4 regions of the Brevibacterium sp. Mu109 genome follow, and region 2 is predicted to be linked to each of the others. Evidence: predicted binding sites of a transcription regulator. Region 2 holds the regulator's gene; each other region holds the start of a gene.
What was found. Region 2 encodes LexA, which represses DNA repair genes until DNA is damaged. Its sites were predicted from a motif close to TCGAACANNTGTTCGA; they were not measured.

Region 1: a site for LexA is predicted at 2,749-2,764, ahead of BSP109_RS12600 (HNH endonuclease signature motif containing protein). Genes of this name have one in related genera too.
Region 3: a site for LexA is predicted at 2,327-2,342, ahead of BSP109_RS05790 (Rv2578c family radical SAM protein). Genes of this name have one in related genera too.
Region 4: a site for LexA is predicted at 2,471-2,486, ahead of BSP109_RS10420 (LysM peptidoglycan-binding domain-containing protein). Genes of this name have one in related genera too.

What each region holds. Positions count from the first base shown of each region.
Region 1 is NZ_FXZF01000021.1:15,381-20,215, forward strand. It holds gene BSP109_RS12585 (thioredoxin domain-containing protein) at 1-406, shown strand, start outside; gene trxA (thioredoxin) at 554-1,045, shown strand; gene BSP109_RS12595 (M18 family aminopeptidase) at 1,178-2,596, opposite strand; gene BSP109_RS12600 (HNH endonuclease signature motif containing protein) at 2,943-4,835, shown strand, end outside.
Region 2 is NZ_FXZF01000004.1:25,879-30,713, reverse strand. It holds gene BSP109_RS03425 (ATP-dependent DNA helicase) at 1-1,404, shown strand, start outside; gene lexA (transcriptional repressor LexA) at 1,462-2,121, opposite strand; gene BSP109_RS03415 (hypothetical protein) at 2,474-2,953, shown strand; gene BSP109_RS03410 (histidinol-phosphate transaminase) at 2,963-4,123, shown strand; gene hisB (imidazoleglycerol-phosphate dehydratase HisB) at 4,120-4,722, shown strand; gene BSP109_RS03400 (hypothetical protein) at 4,719-4,835, shown strand, end outside.
Region 3 is NZ_FXZF01000007.1:45,178-50,012, forward strand. It holds gene hisN (histidinol-phosphatase) at 1-143, shown strand, start outside; gene BSP109_RS05780 (aminotransferase class I/II-fold pyridoxal phosphate-dependent enzyme) at 170-1,456, shown strand; gene BSP109_RS05785 (YceI family protein) at 1,618-2,166, opposite strand; gene BSP109_RS05790 (Rv2578c family radical SAM protein) at 2,352-3,380, shown strand; gene BSP109_RS05795 (Ku protein) at 3,389-4,468, opposite strand; gene BSP109_RS05800 (ATP-dependent DNA ligase) at 4,585-4,835, shown strand, end outside.
Region 4 is NZ_FXZF01000015.1:43,932-48,766, forward strand. It holds gene BSP109_RS10400 (chromosome partitioning protein) at 1-773, opposite strand, end outside; gene BSP109_RS10405 (hypothetical protein) at 770-1,459, opposite strand; gene BSP109_RS10410 (helix-turn-helix domain-containing protein) at 1,567-1,785, shown strand; gene BSP109_RS10415 (hypothetical protein) at 1,800-2,399, opposite strand; gene BSP109_RS10420 (LysM peptidoglycan-binding domain-containing protein) at 2,546-3,274, shown strand; gene BSP109_RS10425 (Rv3235 family protein) at 3,454-3,822, shown strand; gene secA (preprotein translocase subunit SecA) at 3,867-4,835, opposite strand, start outside.

The sequences.
Region 1 (4,835 bases), on a different contig from region 2:
GCGGGCAGGGAAGCCGGCGGGCACCTCGGGCGCGGCCGGTGGCGAGTCAGCCGACGACTCGGTGGCTGGAGCGCAGTTCACCGCACGGTCCGGCGGCCGCTGGGAGGGCGCCAGCCTGCTGGATGCTCACGGCGACGGGATCGTGCCGGCGAGGGGGTCGGACCCGTTGGACAGCTCGGCGCCCTCCGGTCGTTCGGCCCTCATCGAGGCACTGAGGCTGGCGGTCGGTGATGGCAGCGCGGACTCGGCGTCCCCGATCGTAGGTCCCGACGGCCGCGAGGTGAGCGCTGACGAGCTCGCGGACCTCCGCCGCCGACTCCTCGCGTCGACGCTGCCGGCTCTGCAGCAGGCGACGAGGGCGCTGGGCTGGCTGCTGGCGGAGGCGGAGCTCGACGCGGCGCAGTGAGGCTCGTGGGTCGGTGAGGTTGGGGCCAGTGAGGCCAGTGAGGCCAGTGAGGTCAGCGAGGCCGGTGGGTCAGTGGGGCTGGGGGCCAGTGGTGTTCGAAGGAGACGCCCTCACGTCGTGTTCAGCCGCATCCGATAGCGTGGACGCATGAGTACAACCACGGTCACATCGGACAACCTGCAGTCGACCGTTGGGGACAATGACATCGTCATCCTCGACTTCTGGGCGGACTGGTGCGGACCCTGCCGCAACTTCGCCCCCGTGTACGAAGCGGCCTCCGCGAAGCACGAGGACATCGTGTTCGGGAAGGTCGACACGGAAGCCGAACAGCAGCTCGCGGGCGCGTTCGGGATCACCTCCATCCCCACGCTCATGGTGTTCCGCCAGGGCGTGGGCGTCTTCAGCCAGGCGGGGGCACTCGCCGCGCCGCAGCTGGAGGAGCTCATCGACGGCGTGCGGAACCTCGACATGGAGGACGTGCACAAGCAGGTCGAGGAGCAGAAGGCGAAGATGGCCGAGCAGGAGGCTGCGGGTCAGGCACCCGGTGGCCAGGACCCCAGCAGCCAGGACTCCGGCAACCAGGCACAGGACCAGCACCGGTCCGCTGGCGCACCCGGGACCTCGCCCACGGACTTCTGAGGTCCCAGACCTCTGAGGACCACGACGTCAGACGCCTCTACCGGGTGATCGCATCACCCGGTAGAGGCGTCTCGTCTATTCACGTCACCCATTTAGCTCGTCTGGCCGGGCGCACCTGATCGGCTCGCCTCATCACCCGGCGAAGTAGGCCCCCAGTGCCGCCCGCAGGTCCGCCAGATCGGACACCGCGCACATCTCGCGCGCCGAGTGCATCGACCACAGCGCCGGCCCCACATCCACCGTGGTCATCCCCAGGCGGGTCGCGGTGAGGGGGCCGATCGTCGATCCGCACGGGATCGTGTTGTTCGAGACGAACTCCTGGAACCCCACCCCCGCGTCGCGGCACGCGCGCGCCCACACCGCGGTGCCGACGGCATCGGTGGAATAGCGCTGCTGCGCGTTGATCTTGAGCAGTGGACCTCCGCCCAGCCTCGGCCGGTTGACCGGGTCGTGGTGGCCCGGATAGTTCGGGTGCACCGCGTGGCCCGCGTCGGAGGAGACGCACACGGACGCGGAGAGCGCCTGCAGGTGGTCGTCGCGCTGGCCTCCCAGTCCTGTGGTGACCCGTTCGAGGACGACGTCGAGGAAGGGTCCGCTGGCGCCTGAGCGCGTCTCCGAGCCCACTTCCTCATGGTCGAACGCGGCGAGCACGGCGATGCCCGTGAGCTGTGTGGGGTCGACGTCCTCGAGAGCGCTCGTACCCGCCCACACGGACGCGAGGTTGTCCAGGCGCGGGGACGCGAGGAACTCGCTGTGCGCTCCGAACACGGCGGGCTCCTGCACGGGGAAGGTGAGGACATCGAATCCGTCGACGTCGACGAGGTCGACTCCGGCGGATTCCGCGAGGAGGCCCAGCACGTGCGAGCCTGCCGCGTCCGGATCGCCGAGGCCCCCGGCCTCCACCATGTCGGCCAGACCGATCACCGGCTGGGTGTGCCGCTGCCGGTCGAGTGCGAGGCCTTCGTTGGCCTTCCGGTCCAGGTGGATCGCGAGCTGGGGGATGCGTGCGATCGGGCCCGTCTGCGCGAGGACGGTCGTGCCGTCGCGCAGCACCAGACGTCCAGCGAAGCAGAGCTCGCGGTCGAGCCATGAGTTGAGCAACGGCCCACCGTAGATCTCCACCCCGACCTGGAGCGCGCCCTCCGCCACGAAGTCCGGCTGGGGCTTGAGCTTGAAGCCGGGGGAGTCGGTGTGCGCGCCGACGACGTGGAACGGGACCGAGGCGAGGGCGGGGTCTGCGGCTGAGCGCGGGGCCGAGGCCTCGGAAGAGGCCGGGGTCGCGTCTGGTGCCGTGGCTGGGTCGGGCACTGCGAAGGCGATGACTGCGCCGTCGCGGACCACGACGTACCTGCCGCCCGGCTCCAGGGACCACCGGTCACCTTCGTCGAGCTCTTCGAAGCCGTGGTCCACGAGGCGCTCACGCACCGCGTAGGCCGCGTGGTACGACGACGGAGACCGCATGACGAACGACGAGAGGTCCGCAGCCAGAGCGGCGTCGACGGCCGAGCCGGTGCGGCTGGGGCCAGGGCTCGTCGCTGCCCGGCCGTGCATTGAGGGCCGATGTGCTGATGGTCGGAGCGCTGATGGTCGGAGCGCGGGATCGTCCTGAGGTCCGGGGGTGCTTCCATGCGGAGTCGTATCGGTCATGCGGCCAGCCTATGCGGTGGCGGGACGAGGGGCGCCGGGCTGCTGCGGAAGAAAAATCGAATAAGTACTAGAACAAAGAGGTGAAATCGAATAGACTGTTCTATATCTACATAGAACTGACTTCTTGAGATGCACCGCGACGAGGCGTGATCAGCAGAAGCAGCACCAGCGAAGGGGGTGGGGTGTGGATACCAGCAGGGAAAGCGACGATGGGGTTGAGGAGCCGCGGTTCCGCAGTCCCTTCTCAGACATGGATCGGGAGCTGCTCGAAGCCCGGGCGCCTCATCTTGTCGAGTTCCTCGACACTGCCGCGGACGTGCGCGCGGCTTCGTCCGGTCACCGATCGCTGGGTGCGCAGGAAGCGCTGGCTGCGATTCGCGCTCTCGAAGCGACGCGCCGACTCATCGAGTCGATGAGTACGGACATGCTCGCCCACTACCAGCGGATCGGCGACTCCTCCGCACATGGATACCGGACCACGGCCAGTCTGCTCGCGGGGGAGTTCAGGATCACGCCGGGAGAAGCGCGCCGGCGGACCCGCCTCAGCGACAACCTCGCAGGCAGGATCTCTGCAGTCGGCGAACAGCAGGAAGCTGTGCGTCCGTCTATAGCGGAGGAGTTCGCGGACGGGCGCATCTCCGCGGATGAGGCGAAGGCTCTCTGCGACGCGGTCGACGATCTTCCGCCGACGATCCGGGCGAAGTATGCGGACACTGTCGAGAAGACGCTGGTGGAGCTGGCCCCGACGGTGTCGCTCAAGGACTTTCCCAAGCTCAGTCAGCGGATCATCCAGAACATCGATCCGGACGGGAAGCTGCCGCGCTTCGAGACCGAACCGCAGAAGTACCACGTCGACCTGTCTCAGCAGCGCAATGGTGACTGGAGACTGAAGGGGCTGCTGGACTGCCCTACCGGTACGACGCTGCAGGCGCTCCTCTACGGCCGGATGAAGGATGCGGACGTCCCGGTGGCGGTCCGCCCCCATGCGGCGTGCAATGAGGCAACGGCGGGCGGAGAAGGTGCGGCGGGCGGAGAAGGTGCGACTGGCGGTGACGGCACCCCAGCCGCCTCTGCGGCCCCAGCGGTCGATGACGCCTTCGACTACTCGGCCCCTCCAGTGCCGGAGGGTAGGAGTAGTGGTGCGGAAGAATCCGGTGAGCACACCGATCCCGACGAGGAAGTGCCGCAGATCCCGCTTGAAGTGATGTGGGAAGACACCCGGATCACTGTCCAAGCAGACGCGACGATCAGCGTGGGTGGAAAGGTCGGAACGTTCTTGGAGGACGAACCACTCTTCTATCTCGACGAGACGGGCTGGCCGGTGCACCTGAGCGAGCGCGTCTCCGCGGAGGTGCAGAAGCTCCTCGCAGAGGCGAGGTCGTCGGAATCCGGTGTCGCGGCGAGCGTGATCTGGGAGAAGGTGCTCGGACGAGTGCCCACGAACCCGCCGCCTGAACCCAGCCCGCCGCCAGAACCCAGTCGACCACCTGATGCCACCGGCCCTGCGGGTTCTGCTGACCCGCCGGATTCCAGCTCATCACCTCTGAACGACCCCGGTACTGACATGCCGTTGCAGTCCCCGCAGACTCCGGTCACCGCAGACGGAGTGTTCGAGGACGGCACGCGAACTGGGCTTCGGATCAGCCTTTCGCAAGGTGGAATGCCTGGCCTTGCCCGGCACGACAGGTTCGCGTTCCTGCTGCGCAGCGTTGCGCGTGAACGCGTCCTCCATGGTGCGGACCACGCCCTCGTCGTCACCGCTCGAGCGGAAGACCTCGTCCGGCCAGGTGGGGTGCTGACCACGCATGCCGGAGCGCCGACCACTCTTGGAGGACTCGAAGCGTGGTCGAATGCCGCACAGATGTTCGTCCACGTCACGGACGGAGTCGGCAGGTCGCTCGAGGTGAGGTCTCACGGTCGCTTCGCCACCCGCACGCAGATGGCAGTGCTATCAGCCCGTGACCAGGGATGCACCTTCCCCGACTGCGACGCCCCCGCCGAATGGTGCGAGGCCCACCACATCCTCGCGTACTCGCGCGGAGGGAAGACCGAGATCGACAACCTCACCCTGGTCTGCCCGTTCCACCATCGCTGGTTCGAACGGACCGGGTGGGAATCGCTCTTCCTCCGCGGATTCCCCGCG
Region 2 (4,835 bases):
GGATCGAAGTGTCCGGCGTTCGAGGAGTGCTTCGCGGAGATGGCGAAGATCCGCGCGGGGGGCGCTGACGTCGTCGTCACGAACCACGCGCTGCTGGCGATCGACGCGTTCGGGGACCACGCAGTGCTCCCGGAGCACTCAGCCGTCATCGTGGATGAGGCGCACGAACTGCGGGATCGTGTGACGAACGCGCTGTCCGGGACCCTCACCGCCGCGATGATCGACCACGCCGCCTCGTCGGTGCGGAGGAGCGGTCTCGTGCAGGACGGTGTGATCGGCCTGCTCGAGTCAGCGGGCGCACGGCTGGAGAAGGCACTGGAGGTGGCCGAGGAGGGACTCATCGAGCGGTGGCCGGAGGCCCTCGCCGTGGGCGTGGCCCAGGTGCGCGACGCGTCTCGCCAGCTCATCGCCGACCTCGGCTCCGGTGCATCCGGCGGTGATGCGGACCCCGACGCGGGTCGGCAGCTCGCACGGGCGCGTGCGCTCGAGGTGTTCGAGGTCGCGTCGCGTCTCGCCGACGATGCGGACAACGACGTCGCGTGGGTCTCGCGCTCGACCTTCCGCGAACGGACCACGACCTCGCTCGTCGTCGCTCCGCTGTCGGTGGCCGGGACGATGCGGTCGGGGATCTTCGAGAAGTCGACCGTCGTCGCGACGTCCGCCACCCTGGCGCTGGGCGGACGGTTCGAGACCGTCGCAGGAGCGCTGGGGCTGGGCGGACCCAGTGCTCCGCGCTATGACGCGATCGACGTGGGCTCACCGTTCGACTACACGCGTCAGGGGATCCTCTACGTCGCATCGCACCTGCCGCGGCCCGGTCGGAGCGGTGCCAGCGAGGAATCGCTGGACGAGCTGGAGCAGCTGCTGCGGGCATCGGGCGGCGGCGCGCTCTGCCTCTTCTCGTCTCGAGCCGCCGCGACTCGGGCTGCCGAGGAGATGCGGGCGCGCACAGACCTGCCGATACTCCTGCAGGGAGAGGACGGGCTGGGCTCGCTCGTCTCCCGGTTCGCCTCCGACGACGAATCGTCGCTGTTCGGGACCCTGTCCCTGTGGCAGGGCGTCGACGTTCCGGGGCGCACGTGCCGGCTCGTCGTGATCGACCGGATCCCGTTCCCGCGCCCCGATGATCCACTCGTGCGGGCACGGACGGAATCCGCGCAGCGGGCGGGGGCCAACGGCTTCATGTCCGTCAGCGCCACGCACGCGGCCCTCCTGCTGGCTCAGGGTGCCGGACGACTGGTCCGCTCGACGGCGGACCGGGGAGTCGTGGCCGTCCTCGACGAACGGCTGAGGAACGCGCGCTACAGCGGATTCCTGCTCGCCTCCCTTCCGCCCATGTGGAAGACGGAGGACCCCGCGCTGGTGCGCGGGGCCCTCGAGCGCCTCCGTCGAGCCGACGCCTGACGGAGGCGCGCCGTCAGGAGCCGCCCCGCGTCACTGCGGTGCGGCTCCCGGTGCGGATCAGTCCACCTTGCGGATCACTGCGACGACCACGCCCATGATCGAGGCGAAGTCGCCGTCGATCGGATCGTAGAAGCGGTTCTGCGGCAGGAGCCACTGCTTCCCGTCGACGCGCTTGAGGGTCTTGACGGTCGCCTCATCGTCCAGCAGGGCGGCGACGATCTGTCCGTTCTCCGCATCCGGCTGCCGGCGGACGACGACGAAGTCGCCATCGCAGATCGCGGCGTCCTGCATCGAGTCGCCGACGACATTCAGGAGGAACAGCTCTCCGGACCCGACGACCTGGCGGGGGAGGGCGAAGACATCGTCCACGTCCTGCTCCGCGAGGATGGGACCGCCCGCGGCGATGCGTCCGACGACGGGCACCATCGCGGTGTTGGGGGACGGATCGATGCCCTTGCGCACCTCTTCCGGTGGAGTGACGACCTCGATCGCCCGCGGGCGCTTGGGGTCCCGGCGGAGATATCCGAGCCGCTCGAGCTGGGAGAGCTGATGGGCGACCGACGACAGGGACGCGAGTCCCACGGCCTTTCCGATCTCCCGCATGCTCGGCGGATAGCCGTTGACGTACACGGCACGCTCGATCGTCTCGAGCACCAGGCGCTGGCGCTGCGTGAGCCGGCTGTCGCCCTCCGCCGCTGAGCCGCCCGGCAGCTCCACCTCTTCGCTCTGCGCCCTGCGCACCACTTCGATCTCTTCGTCGAGTCCGCTCTTGCGCGGACGCCCCCTGCGACGCTGCTGCTGTTCCGGAGTCATCGGCGTTCCCCTCCCGAGCCTGACGGCTGCCGTAATCATTCGCTTCTCACCTGCATGAACGCTGTGCTGCGGGGCTGTGTCCGTGCCTCGTGATCGACTCATCCACATGACCGCACCATCGACGTTCGATTCCCATCATCGCATATCCGTTCGATACAGGCTGGACAAATCTTCGAACGGCGTGTTCAATAGTACACGTGTTCGAAAGCATGTGGTCGGGCGTCAGCCGGACCGGATCCCCCACGGAGGTGCAGACATGAGTGCTCCCGCTCTCACCCGCTCGACAGACCGTGTCCCTGCTGTCGTCCCGCGCGATCTGCTGCGTGTCCTCGAAGGCGGCGCGGCGGCCATCGGCGCCGGGGGCACCGGTGCACGCTCGCGTCAGGTCGCGTCGCGGACGTCGTCGTCCACGACGACCCGTGAGGTCCCGCGCAGCGCCGGGGTGCCGCGGCGCGTCCGGCTCGCGCGGACGGTGCTGCTGGGCATCGTGCTCATCGCGGTGCTCGCCGGTGTGTTCGCGGCCGCGTGGTCGCCCAGTGCGGCGGCCGACGATGAGGGGGCCGCAGCCGGCACCGTCACGGTCGTGGTGTCGGAGGGCGAGAGCCTCTGGTCCGTGGTCGGGGACCGCGCGTACGACCGCGACCCGCGGGTCGTGATCGATGAGGTCCACACCCTCAACGGCATGGAGTCGAGCGTGGTCCACCCCGGGCAGAGGCTCGTACTCCCCGCGCGCTAAACTCCATGCGTGACTTCACTCGGCTCCCTCCCGCTGCGGGACGACCTCCGCGGGCGCTCTCCTTACGGTGCACCCGTCATCGATGTGCCCGTCCGCCTCAACGTCAATGAGAATGCGTTCGACGTCCCTGCGGACGTCACAGCGGCCTTGCAGGAACGGGTCGCGGCGATCAGCTCGACCCTGAATCGCTATCCCGATCGGGAATTCACCGCGCTGCGGAATCTGCTCGCCGACTACCTGAGCGGCGTTCTGCGGCGTGAGGGTCGGCCCACTGCTCTGCAGGCTCCGGTGCCCTCCTCGATCTCCCCGGACATGATCTGGGCCGCCAACGGCTCGAACGAAGTCCTGTTCCACATCCTGCAGGCGTATGCGGGGCCCGGTCGCTCGGCCCTGGGCTTCGGGCCCAGCTATTCGATGCACCCCCTCATCGCGCAGTCCACCGGTGCGGACTGGATCGAAGTCCCCCGCGGTGCGGACTTCGCGATCACGGTCGACCATGCGGTGGACGCGGTGCGGACGCACTCGCCCGATGTCGTCTTCCTCTGCACTCCCAACAACCCGACGGGCAACAGCACTCCGCTCGAGGTCATCGAGGCCGTGTACGACGCGACAGACGGGATCGTCATCGTCGACGAGGCGTACGCGGAGTTCGCGGGCCCTGACTTCCGGACGGCCCTGAGCCTGCTGCCCGGGCGACCCCGCCTCGTCGTGTCGCGCACGATGAGCAAGGCATTCGCGTTCGCCGGAGCCCGTCTGGGATACGCGGCCGCCGACCCTGGACTCGTGGACGGTCTGCGGCTGGTCCGCATGCCGTATCACCTCTCGTCACTCACGCAGGCCGCGGCAGAGGCCGCGCTCGCGCACCCGGACTCCCTGCTCGCAGGAGTCCAGGAGCTGTCCCGCCAGCGCGATCGCATGGTCGCGGGCCTGCGCGAGCACGGGTTCGACGTGGTGGCGTCCGACGCGAACTTCGTCCTGTTCCGAGGAGTCGCAGACCCCACGCTACTCTGGACGCGCCTCGTCGAGAAGGGGGTCCTCATCCGCGATGTCGGCATCCCCGGATCCCTCCGCGTGAACGCGGGGACGGACGCGGAGACGACCGCGTTCCTCACCGCCATGGCAGAGATCCTCTCCACCCACCCCGACACCCTTGGAAGGAGCCCGCAGTGACGCAACGCACCGCGAGCGCGCAGCGGACGACGAGCGAATCCGACGTCTCCGTCTCGATCGACCTGGACGGGACCGGCGCATCGACGATCGACACCGGTGTCCCGTTCTACGACCACATGCTCACGGCCCTGTCGAAGCATTCGCTCATCGACATGGAGATACGCGCGCAGGGGGACGTCCACATCGACGTGCACCACACGGTCGAGGACACTGCGATCACCCTCGGATGGGCGCTGAGGGACGCACTCGGCGACAAGGCCGGGATCCGTCGATACGGTGACGCGATGGTCCCGCTCGACGAAGCGCTCGCGCAGGCCGTCGTGGACATCTCGGGACGCCCGTACTTCGTCCACGAGGGCGAATCCGATGCGCAGCGCTACCACCTCATCGGTGGGCACTTCACCGGCTCCATGACGGGGCACGCACTCGAATCGCTGGCCTTCCAGGCCGGTCTCACCGTGCACCTGAGACTGCTGGCCGGTCGCGATGCGCATCACATCGCCGAAGCCCAGTTCAAGGCGTTCGCGCGGGCGCTCCGCACTGCGGTGGAGCCTGATCCGCGGGCGCACGGCGTGCCGTCGACGAAGGGGGCTCTGTGAGCAGGACCGTCATCGTCACGCCGTTCGGCCGTCCCGATCAGCTGGCGGCCGCGTGCGTGCTGTCGGAGATCCCCGGCGACGTCGTGCCGATCGGCGACTTCTCCGCGATCGTG
Region 3 (4,835 bases), on a different contig from region 2:
CCGCGCTCGTCCCGATCGTCCTGGAGGCCGGAGGACGGTTCACCGGCCTCGACGGGGTCCCTGGTCCGTTCGGTGCGGACGCGGTCGCGAGCAACGGAGCCCTCCACGACTCAGCGATCGACCGGATCGGGGTGCGCTCATGACGGAACGCAGCACGGAGAAACACAGCATGGCGGATCACAGCACGGCGGACCGCAGCATGACCGATCACACGGGAGCGCCCGGCAGTCTGGAGGGCGAGCAGCCGGTCTGGCATCGGATGTCCGAGGCGGCCGGCCTCGTGAGCGCCGCCGGCGAGGTCCAGGAGACGGTGTTCGGACGCATGACGCAGCTGGCCGCGTCGCACGATGCGGTGAACCTGGGTCAGGGCGCACCGGGTGATCCGGCACCCGCGTTCCTGTTGGACGCCGCATACGAGGCGATGCGCGCGGGTGCGAATCAGTACGCCCCGCCCTCAGGGGTACCCGCACTCCGCGAAGCGATCGCGATGCACCGTCGGCGCGACTGGGGCCACGACGTCGCAGCCGCCGACGTCCTCGTGACGGCGGGGGCGACGGAGGCGCTGACGGCCACGATCGTCGCGCTCGCGCCGCGGGGCACGGACATCGTCGTGCTCGAGCCCTACTACGATTCGTACGCGGCCGCGGCCGCGCTCGCAGGTGCACGGCTGCGTCCCGTGGGACTGACGATCGACGACGGGTCGGTGCAGGTCGACTTCGAGGCGCTGGCGGACGCGCTCTCCGAGAACACCTCGATCGTGCTGCTGAACACCCCGCACAACCCCACGGGCCTCGTGCTCGATGCCGCGCAGATCCGCCGGGTGGGGGCATTGGCCGAATCGGTCGATGCGTGGCTGCTCACGGACGAGGTCTACGAGCATCTGGTCTTCGACGGGACCCACACGGCACCTGCGGCGGTGCTGGACAGCTCCCGGGTCGTCACCGTGTCATCGGCGGGCAAGGCCTTCAACGCGACGGGGTGGAAGATCGGGTGGCTGATCGGCTCCCCCGCCGTGCTCGAGGCCGTGCGCGCGGTGAAGCAGTACCTCACTTTCACGAGCGGAGCGCCGCTCCAGCCCGCGATCGCCGACGCGCTGATCGAGCATCCGGAGTTCCTCGCGGAGAACAGGCGGACGCTCGCGGCACGGCGCGACGACCTGGTCGCGGCGCTGCGAGAGGTCCCGGGGGCGGAGGTCGTGGTCCCCGCATCGGGGTACTTCGTGCTGGTGGACTTCAAGGGGTTCACGGATGCGGCCGTGGACGCATTCGCACTGAACGAGCGCCTGACCCGCGAGGTCGGCGTCACCGGCGTTCCGGTGCCCGCCCTGTGCCAGTCCGGGTCCGCGACCGCCGACGCGATGGCCGCGGTCGTCCGCTACTCGTTCTGCAAGGCCGCCGACGACGTCGCCGAGGCCGCGGCCCGGTTCCGCGCCTACGCGCAGACGCTCGCCGGCTGACTGGAGCCGGCTTGCCGAGGCCGGCTTGCCGAGGCTGAGTGAGGCCGGCTGTGCCGGCGCGCCACGCAATGACGAAGCCCGAGATGCTTAGCACCTCGGGCTTCGTCATTGCGTGGTTCAGGCGGAAGCGTCCGCCGCTCCAATCGCTGGTTGCAGCTGTGTCAGGCCTTGACAGCTTCGATGTCGATCTCGATGGTGACCTTGTCGGACACGAGCAGCTCGCCGCCCTTGAGCACGGCCTCGAAGTTCATGTCCCAGTCCTTGCGGTTGATGCGGCCGGTGGCGGAGAAGCCCGAGACGATGTTTCCGTTCGGGTCTTCAGCCGCACCGCCGAACTCCGCCTTGAGAGTGATGTCCTTGGTGATGCCGCGCATCGTGAGCTTGCCCGTCAGGTCGAACTCCTCGCCATCGAAGTTCGAGATGCCGGTGGATTCGAAGACGACCTTCGGGTTCTCCTCGGCCAGGAGGAAGTCACCCGACTGCAGGTGTCCGTCACGGTGCTCGTTGCCGGTGGTGATGGAGGAGGCGTCGGCCTCTGCACTGACCGTGCTGCTCTCGAAGTCCTCTCCGACGACGACCTCGCCGCCGATCACGTCGAACTGGCCGCGGACCTTCGAGACGCCAGCGTGGCGAGCGATGAAGGCGAACTTCGAGTGGACGGCGTCGATGTTCCAGGTTCCGGCTGTCAGGTTGTTCGGCAGAGCAGTCATTGTTTCTCCTCAAGTCGTTGTGTGTGACTACATGTAAGACATTAGTTGAAAGTTTAACCATGCGCAAGGGGCTTCATGGTTTCACTGCAGAGATTCAGGTCACACCCTGCGGCCGGCGGGTGCGCCCGCTCACGGAGGGCCGCGCGCCCTTGCGCAATATTCGTTCACCTGTTCTAATTTCTGTTATGAGGTGGAACGCACAGAGCACAACAGATGACTCCGGTATCGCCGGTGCGACGGGAACACTCGAGCTGCCCGGGCTCCTACGGACGACGACCGTCCCGGAGTTCGCGGGGATGCGGTTCCACGAGGTGCGCGCGAAGTCCGCCCTGAACCGCGTCCCCGCCCGCAGCTCAATGCCGTTCGAATGGACGGTCAACCCCTACCGCGGGTGCTCTCATGCCTGCGTCTACTGCTTCGCGCGGAACACCCACACCTACTTGGATCTGGATTCCGGGAGCGACTTCGACCAGCAGGTCGTCGTGAAGGTCAACGTGGCCGACGTCCTCTCCGCAGAGGTGAACCGGCCGCGGTGGGGACGCGAGCACGTGGCTCTGGGCACCAACACAGACCCTTACCAGCGTGCCGAAGGACGATACCGCCTGATGCCCGGGATCATCGAGGCACTGGCCGGCAGCGGCACCCCCTTCTCCCTTCTCACGAAGGGCACACTCCTGCGCCGCGACCTGCCGCTGCTGGCACGGGCCGCCGAGGAGGTCCCAGTGGACCTCGCGATGTCCATCGCCGTGTTCGATGACGAGCTGCAGCAGTCGATCGAACCGGGCACGCCCTCGACCAGAGCGCGGCTCGCAACGGTCCGGGCGGCGGCAGATCTTGGGTTCAGGGTCAGCGTTTTCCTCATGCCGGTCCTCCCCTACCTCACCGACTCCACGCAGCAGCTCGATGACGCACTGTCCGCCATCGCAGAGGCTGGCGCCCATCGCGTTGTCTACGGTGCACTGCATCTGCGCCCCGGCGCCCGCGAGTGGTACTTCGGATGGTTGAGGAAACAGCGTCCGGAGGTGATGGACGCCTATGCCGGGATGTACGCACGTTCCGCGTACGCACCTCAGGCCTACCGACGAATGCTCGCGCGGCGCATCAGCCCACTCATAGCACGCCACGGCCTGACGGGTCAGAACGATGAAGAGACTCCGGAGCCAGCGCCCGCAGCCGCGACCGCTCCGCGCACAGCGCAGCCCGCGCTCTTCTGACCGAGAACTCAGGCGCTCTTCTTGGACTTCGCGGGACTCTTCTTCGTCGAGGAGCCCTCCGCCTCCGATGAACCCTTCCTCGCGAAGGCTTTCGTCGCGGAGCCCTTCTTCGCGGAGGCTTTCTTCTCAGCGCCCGTCTTCGAGGAGCCCTTCTTGGCGGACCCCTTCTTCGCAGAGGGCTTCGCTGAGGACTCTGCCTTCGACGTCGCGCCAGCCCGCTTCTTCCCTGCGGATCGTCCGCCCGAAGCCTTCTTCGAGGAGGAGCTCTTCGATGAACTACCGCTCTTCTTCGGAGCGCTCTTCCGCCTCTCGTCGACGCTGCGCTTGAGTGCCTCCATGAGGTCGATGACGTCGCCGCCCTCTGCTTCGCCCTCGTCGACGTCACCGAACGTGGCGTCCGTGTCGATCGCGTCGCCGTGCTCGAGCTTCTCCTCGATGAGTGTTCGCAGCTGCTCCTGGTATTCGTCGACGAACTGCTCCGGCTCGAAGTCCTCGGAGAACTGGTCGACGAGTGACCGGGCCATCTTCCGCTCCCGAGCGCTGATCTTCGCCTCGCCGCCGCTGGAGACGCCGTCGGACGACCGGATCTCATCCGCCCACAGCATCGTCTGCAGAACGATCACGTCGTCGCGCACGCGCAGAGCCGCCAGCCGAGTGCGAGACCTCAGAGCGAAGGTGACGATCGCAGTGCGACCCGCTTCCTCCAGGGTCTCTCGCAGGAGCGCGTAGGCTTTCGGATTCTTCGATGCCGGTTCGAGGTAGTAGCTCTTCTCGAACATCATCGGGTCGATCTGCTCGTCGGGGACGAACTGCACGACCTCGATCTCCTTCTCCTCCTCCGCCGGCATCGCCTTCAGGTCCTCGTCTGTGATGACGACGGTGTCCTCTCCGTCGTCGTAGGCCTTGTCGATGTGGTCGTAGTCGATCTTCTTCTCGCACACCTCGCATCGGCGCTGGTAGCGGATTCGCCCACCGTCCTCATCGTGGACCTGATGGAGCGAGATGTCGTGTGAGCGCGTCGCGGAGTAGAGCTTCACGGGCACGCTCACCAACCCGAACGCCACGGTTCCCGACCAGATCGCGCGCATGTCCTCAACCCCTGTCGCAGGTGCCTCGACGGTACTAGCATTGCTGTTCAACCAGCGTAGCGATTCGCAGACAACGCACAAGACCCCTTGAGACACCAGAGGGGCGGAAGGCGACAGTGGCGGCCAGGTCCGGACAGCGGCAGTCCATCCGTGTGGGCGAGCGCGTGATCAGGGTGACCAACCTCGACAAGGTGCTCTATCCGGAGACGGGCACGACCAAGCGGGACGTCCTCGACTACCTCGCGGCCGTCTCCCCCTTCCTCCTCCCCCATGCCACGCGGCGGCCCGTGACGCGCAAGCGCTGGCCGGATGGCGTGGGGACGCAGAAGGAGCCTCAGTCTCCCTTCTTCCGGAAAGACCTCGAGGA
Region 4 (4,835 bases), on a different contig from region 2:
GAGACATCGACGATCACGTGCTCCGCGCGGGCCGCCAGGCGATCGAGGACGTCGGCCAGCACTCCCGCCCGGATCTCCGGCCACCGGTCGGCACGACTGAGTCCGGTGACGACCTCGAACCCGGGCTCGACCTCCACCAGCCGCTCTGCGATCGCCGGCGCGTCATGGGCGGCGCCGCTGACCACCAGGCGGCACAGGGCCGCGAGCTGCGGGGCATCATCCAGCAGGCCCAGTGCCGGGGTGAGCGACGACGACACCGTGTCCGCATCGACGAGCGTCGTGCGGCCGACCGTGCGCGCCAGGAGGTGCGCGGTGACCAGAGCGATCGTCGAGCGGCCCGGAGACGAACCGGTCCCCCACACCGCTGTCACGGAGCCCTCGGGGGTCGCCGGCCCGTCCGGCACCGGCGGGGCGGTCGGCCGGGGCGGCGCCTGGACCGCATCGGCGCAGTCGCGCAGGACGGCTCCGGTCTCCTGCGGTGCCGCACCGGGCGCCAGCGTGTGGACGATCCCCCACCGTGCGAAGAGCGCCTCGTCCTGGCCGAAGCCGACGATCCGAGCTCCGGCCTCGAGCATGCGCGCCACGACGTCCGCGTCGATGCCCGGGAACCAGCGGGACAGGACGACGACGTGGCCGGTCCCTCCCGCCACCAGCGCCAGGAGCTCGACCTCGTCCGCCGGGCGGCGCACCACCTGCGCGTCCGGCAGTGACGAGACTGCGGCCACGACGCTCGATTCGTACTCGACGTCCACGGCGACGACCACATCGATCACGGGGCGACCTCCGTCGGCTCCGCATCCGCACCGTCGGCGGAGCGCCCATCGGGGACCACGACCACGGAGATGTGATGACCGGTCGCCAGGGCGCGGACGACCTCCCCGATCCGTCCGTCGGGCACGTAGACCTCGATGCGGGCTGCGCCGGGGGACGTGAAGTCCCCGCCGCCGCGATCCACCGACAGAACGTCGACGCCCTCGAGGATCGCGTCCGGGGCCTCGACCTCGGCGGCGCGCGCGTCGGTCGCCCACACGTCGACGCGGCTGCCGGATGCCACTGCCGCGGGCAGCGCGGAGGACACGTCGACGGAGACGACGCGTCCCGACATGTCGGACAGCGCGACGAGCGAGGAGACGGGGATGAGCTCTCCGGCACCCACGACTGCGCGGACCGTCGTGCCGGGCTCGATGTGCGAGTCCGCGGAGATGTACTCGCCCTCCGATGCAGGGAGCTTCACCTCGATCGGCACGAACGAGTCCGCGGTGAGCTCACCGCCGGGGACCAGATTCTCCGCAGCGGCCCACACCCGCGTCGTCTCCGCGACCGCCCGCACGAGTGTCGTCGTCGCCACGAGCGACACCAGCACGAGGACCGCGCCGATGAGCAGCCGCGGATCGCGCCACCGGGGACGCGTGAGTCGGCGTGCTCGCGGCGCTGCCGCGGGGGTGGACGAATGGCTCATCTCGCGCCTCCAGCTGTTCGCACGTCAGTGCATGTAATTGCATCAAGTGATATTATTTGGCCGTCACCGGCACCAATCAGCGTGCTCATGACGCGAAAGGACTCCTCATGGCTGTTGAAACCCGCTTCCTGCCGCTCACCGATGTCGCCGAGGTCCTCAACGTGTCCGTCGCACAGGCCCGTGCACTCGTGCGGTCCGGCGACCTCCGCGCCATCAAGGTGGGCGGTCGCGGTCAGTGGCGCGTGGAGAAGACGGAGCTCGAGGACTACATCCAGCGGATGTACGCAGAGGTCCGCGCGGACGTCGACGCGGGCACCGCGGACTGACGCGGCACCCGCCGTCACAGCATCCTCTTCTCCGGTCGCACGTACGCGATCGCCGGGATCGGCACGAGCAGACCTCCGCCCGGAGCACCCACGGGGCTCCGGGCGGAGTCACGTCCCGATGACTCGGTGATCTCGACGTAGTCCTCGGCCACCAGGTCCAGCCGACCCACGACCGTCCGGACACCCCCGGCCGCACTGGTGGTGGCGACCGCGCACGGGATCTGCTCCGCCCGCCACCGGCGCAGCGGCGACGCGATCGACAGCTTCTCCTGCGGCTGCGCATGGGAACAGGACTCGACCCGCACATCGTCGATGTGCGCCGCAGAGACGAGCACCTCCCCGCCCCCGTCGAGCGCGACGAGGACCCAGGTCTGCGCCGCGGTCTCCAGCCGGCCGGCGAAGCGGACTCCGGCGGTCGAGACGACGATGCGGTGTCCCACCGCACCCGCCAGGCGGTCCGCGAGCGCGTGGTCCGCCGCCTCGCCCGCGACGAGGTCGGAGAACTCGCCCAGACGCTCATGCAGATCGCGGCCCGACGCCTGCGCCTCCAGGTCCTCGAAGAGGCGGAGGAATCTGTCATCGGCGTCATCGGCGACGCCCACTCGTCTTCCCATATCCGCAGTATGCCACGGGGATCACACCGCCTGCACTCTTCTGCTCCTCTTTAGGGAGCAGTGCACGCACATCGAGGCTCTGTTTGATCTATTGATGCATTTGATGCTCTTTGCTATCGTTGAGCATCCACCACGAAGGAGTGCACATGGGACTGCGCCGTCTGACCGCTTTCGCCCTCGCCCACGCTGCGGGCACGATCCTGCTCCTGGCCTCGGTCCGGGAACTCGGCGCAGAAGCGCTGTCCGGGGATGCCGGAGCCGCTCTGCTGCTGATCGCCGGAGGTGCGGCCGTCCTCGCGGGCACGCGGACTGCACTCTCCGTGCATCTCGTCCTCGCCTGGCGCCTGTGCCGAGCATGCGGCCTGGCCGCTGTCCCCCTCCGTGCGGCCGCGCTGCGTGCCGCTCCCCTGGCGATCCGCTCGATCGTCGCCGCAGCCGTGGGCGGGTCCCTCTCCGTCGTCGGGCTCACAGCGCCGTCACTGGCCGCATCATCCTCGCCGGCGGCGGCGGCCGCACCGTCGTCACCGGCTGCGCAGCAGTCGCCGCCTGCATCGTCATCGCCGGCCTGGCCCCTGACACCCGGGCCGGGAGCGGAGGGAGCGCAGGACCCCGCGTGGCCGCTCTCAGACGGTGCGGATGCGGGGGAAGACTCCGGTGAAGACGCTGGTGGTCATGGTGGTCACGCCGACGACGAGGGCCAGTTCCACATCGTCTCCTCCGGGGACACCCTGTGGCAGATCGTCGCCGACGACCTGCCGTCAGCTGCGGCGCCGCAGCTGACGGATCGGGTCGAGGAGATCCATGCCGCGAACAGAGCGACGATCGGCGACGACGCGAACCTGCTCCTCCCCGGCCAGCGCCTGGTGCTGCCATGAGCGCCGCACCCCACACCGACCACCAAGTGCGTTCCGCCGTGGGCGCCCCACCTGCTTCCCCACCGGCCGAGGAGGACGCTCCCGTGCTCAGTCTCGTGAGGCCGCGTGCGCACCCGCACCCTGTGGCAGCGCGACCGGCCTCCGCGGAACCTCGCACAGTCACGACCACTGCCGGGGCCGTGCCCGCTTCGGACAGCCCGCTGGCCGCCGAGGATCGCGCGCTGCTGACATCCATGGCACCGGCGCTGGCGACCGCACTGGTCGAGGTGCTCGTAGGCGCACGCGCGGCCCAGTCCGTCGAACGATGGGTCGAAGGATCCCTCTACGAGCGGATCGTCGAGCACACCCGGGTCCGCAGCGCGCTGGCGCAGGGCAACCCCCACGCCGATCGGCCCATCGGGGTCTCCGTCGCACGGCTCTGCGAGGTGGCCGACTCCATCGTGGAGATCTCCCTCGTCGTACGGACGACCAGGCGCCCGCGAGCTCTCGCACTGCGGATGGAGCGACGGAGGTCGCGCTGGCGACTCAGCGAGTTCCTCAGCATCTGAGCCCTCTGCACCCTGCGCCCATGCCCAGGGCCGGCCTGCTCCTGTCAGGCGCCGCGCTTGCGCTTCCGACGCTCGGCACGGTTCGTCGGAGCGTCACCGGCCGCCGCCTCGTCGTCGCTCTCGTTCACACCGCCTGACTCATCCGGAGCGCTGAGGTGCAGATGCGGCTTCTTCGGCTTGAGCTCCTCGGCCTCCACGGAGACTCCCCCGCCGGCCTCGCCGTTCGACGCCCCGGCGCCCAGCTGAGCGCCGGAGCCCTTCGCGCCCACAGCCGCGGTCGGCCTCTTCACCTTCACCTCGAGCGTGTTCGCCAGACGCACGACGTCCTCCTTGATGCCCTCCTGCATCGCGGTGAACATCTCGAAGCCCTCGCGCTGGTACTCGACGAGCGGGTCTCGCTGCGCCATCGCGCGCAGCCCGATCCCGTTCTTCAGGTAGTCCATCTCGTACAGGTGCTCGCGCCAGCGCTTGTCCATGACGGAGAGGGTGACGCGACGCTCGAGTTCACGGGTCGCCTCCTCACCCAGCTGCTCCTCACGGCGATCGTAGAAGAGGTCCGCGTCCGACTGGACCTCGGAGCGGATCTTCTCACGCGTGAGTCCCGTGGTGCCGTTCGCGTCCTCGATGAGCTCCTCTGCCGTGAACGACGGGCTGTAGAGCCTCTCCAGGGCCTCGAACAGCTCGTCGATCTTCCAGGCGTCCGGCGGTCCGGCCGTCGCCGCGGTGACGTACTCATCGAGCACCTCATCGCGGAACTTCTGGATCTGCTCGGCGAGGTCCGCTCCTTCGAGCACGCGACGACGCTCCTGGTAGATCACCTTGCGCTGGCGATTCAGGACATCGTCGTACTTGAGCACGTTCTTCCGCTGCTCCGCGTTGCGCTCCTCGACCTGGTTCTGCGCGGACTGGATGGCGCGGGACACCATCTTCGCCTCGAGCGGCACATCGTCCGGAACGTTCGCGATCGACATGATCCGCTCCGCCGCGCCCGATCCGAAGAGCCGCATGAGGTC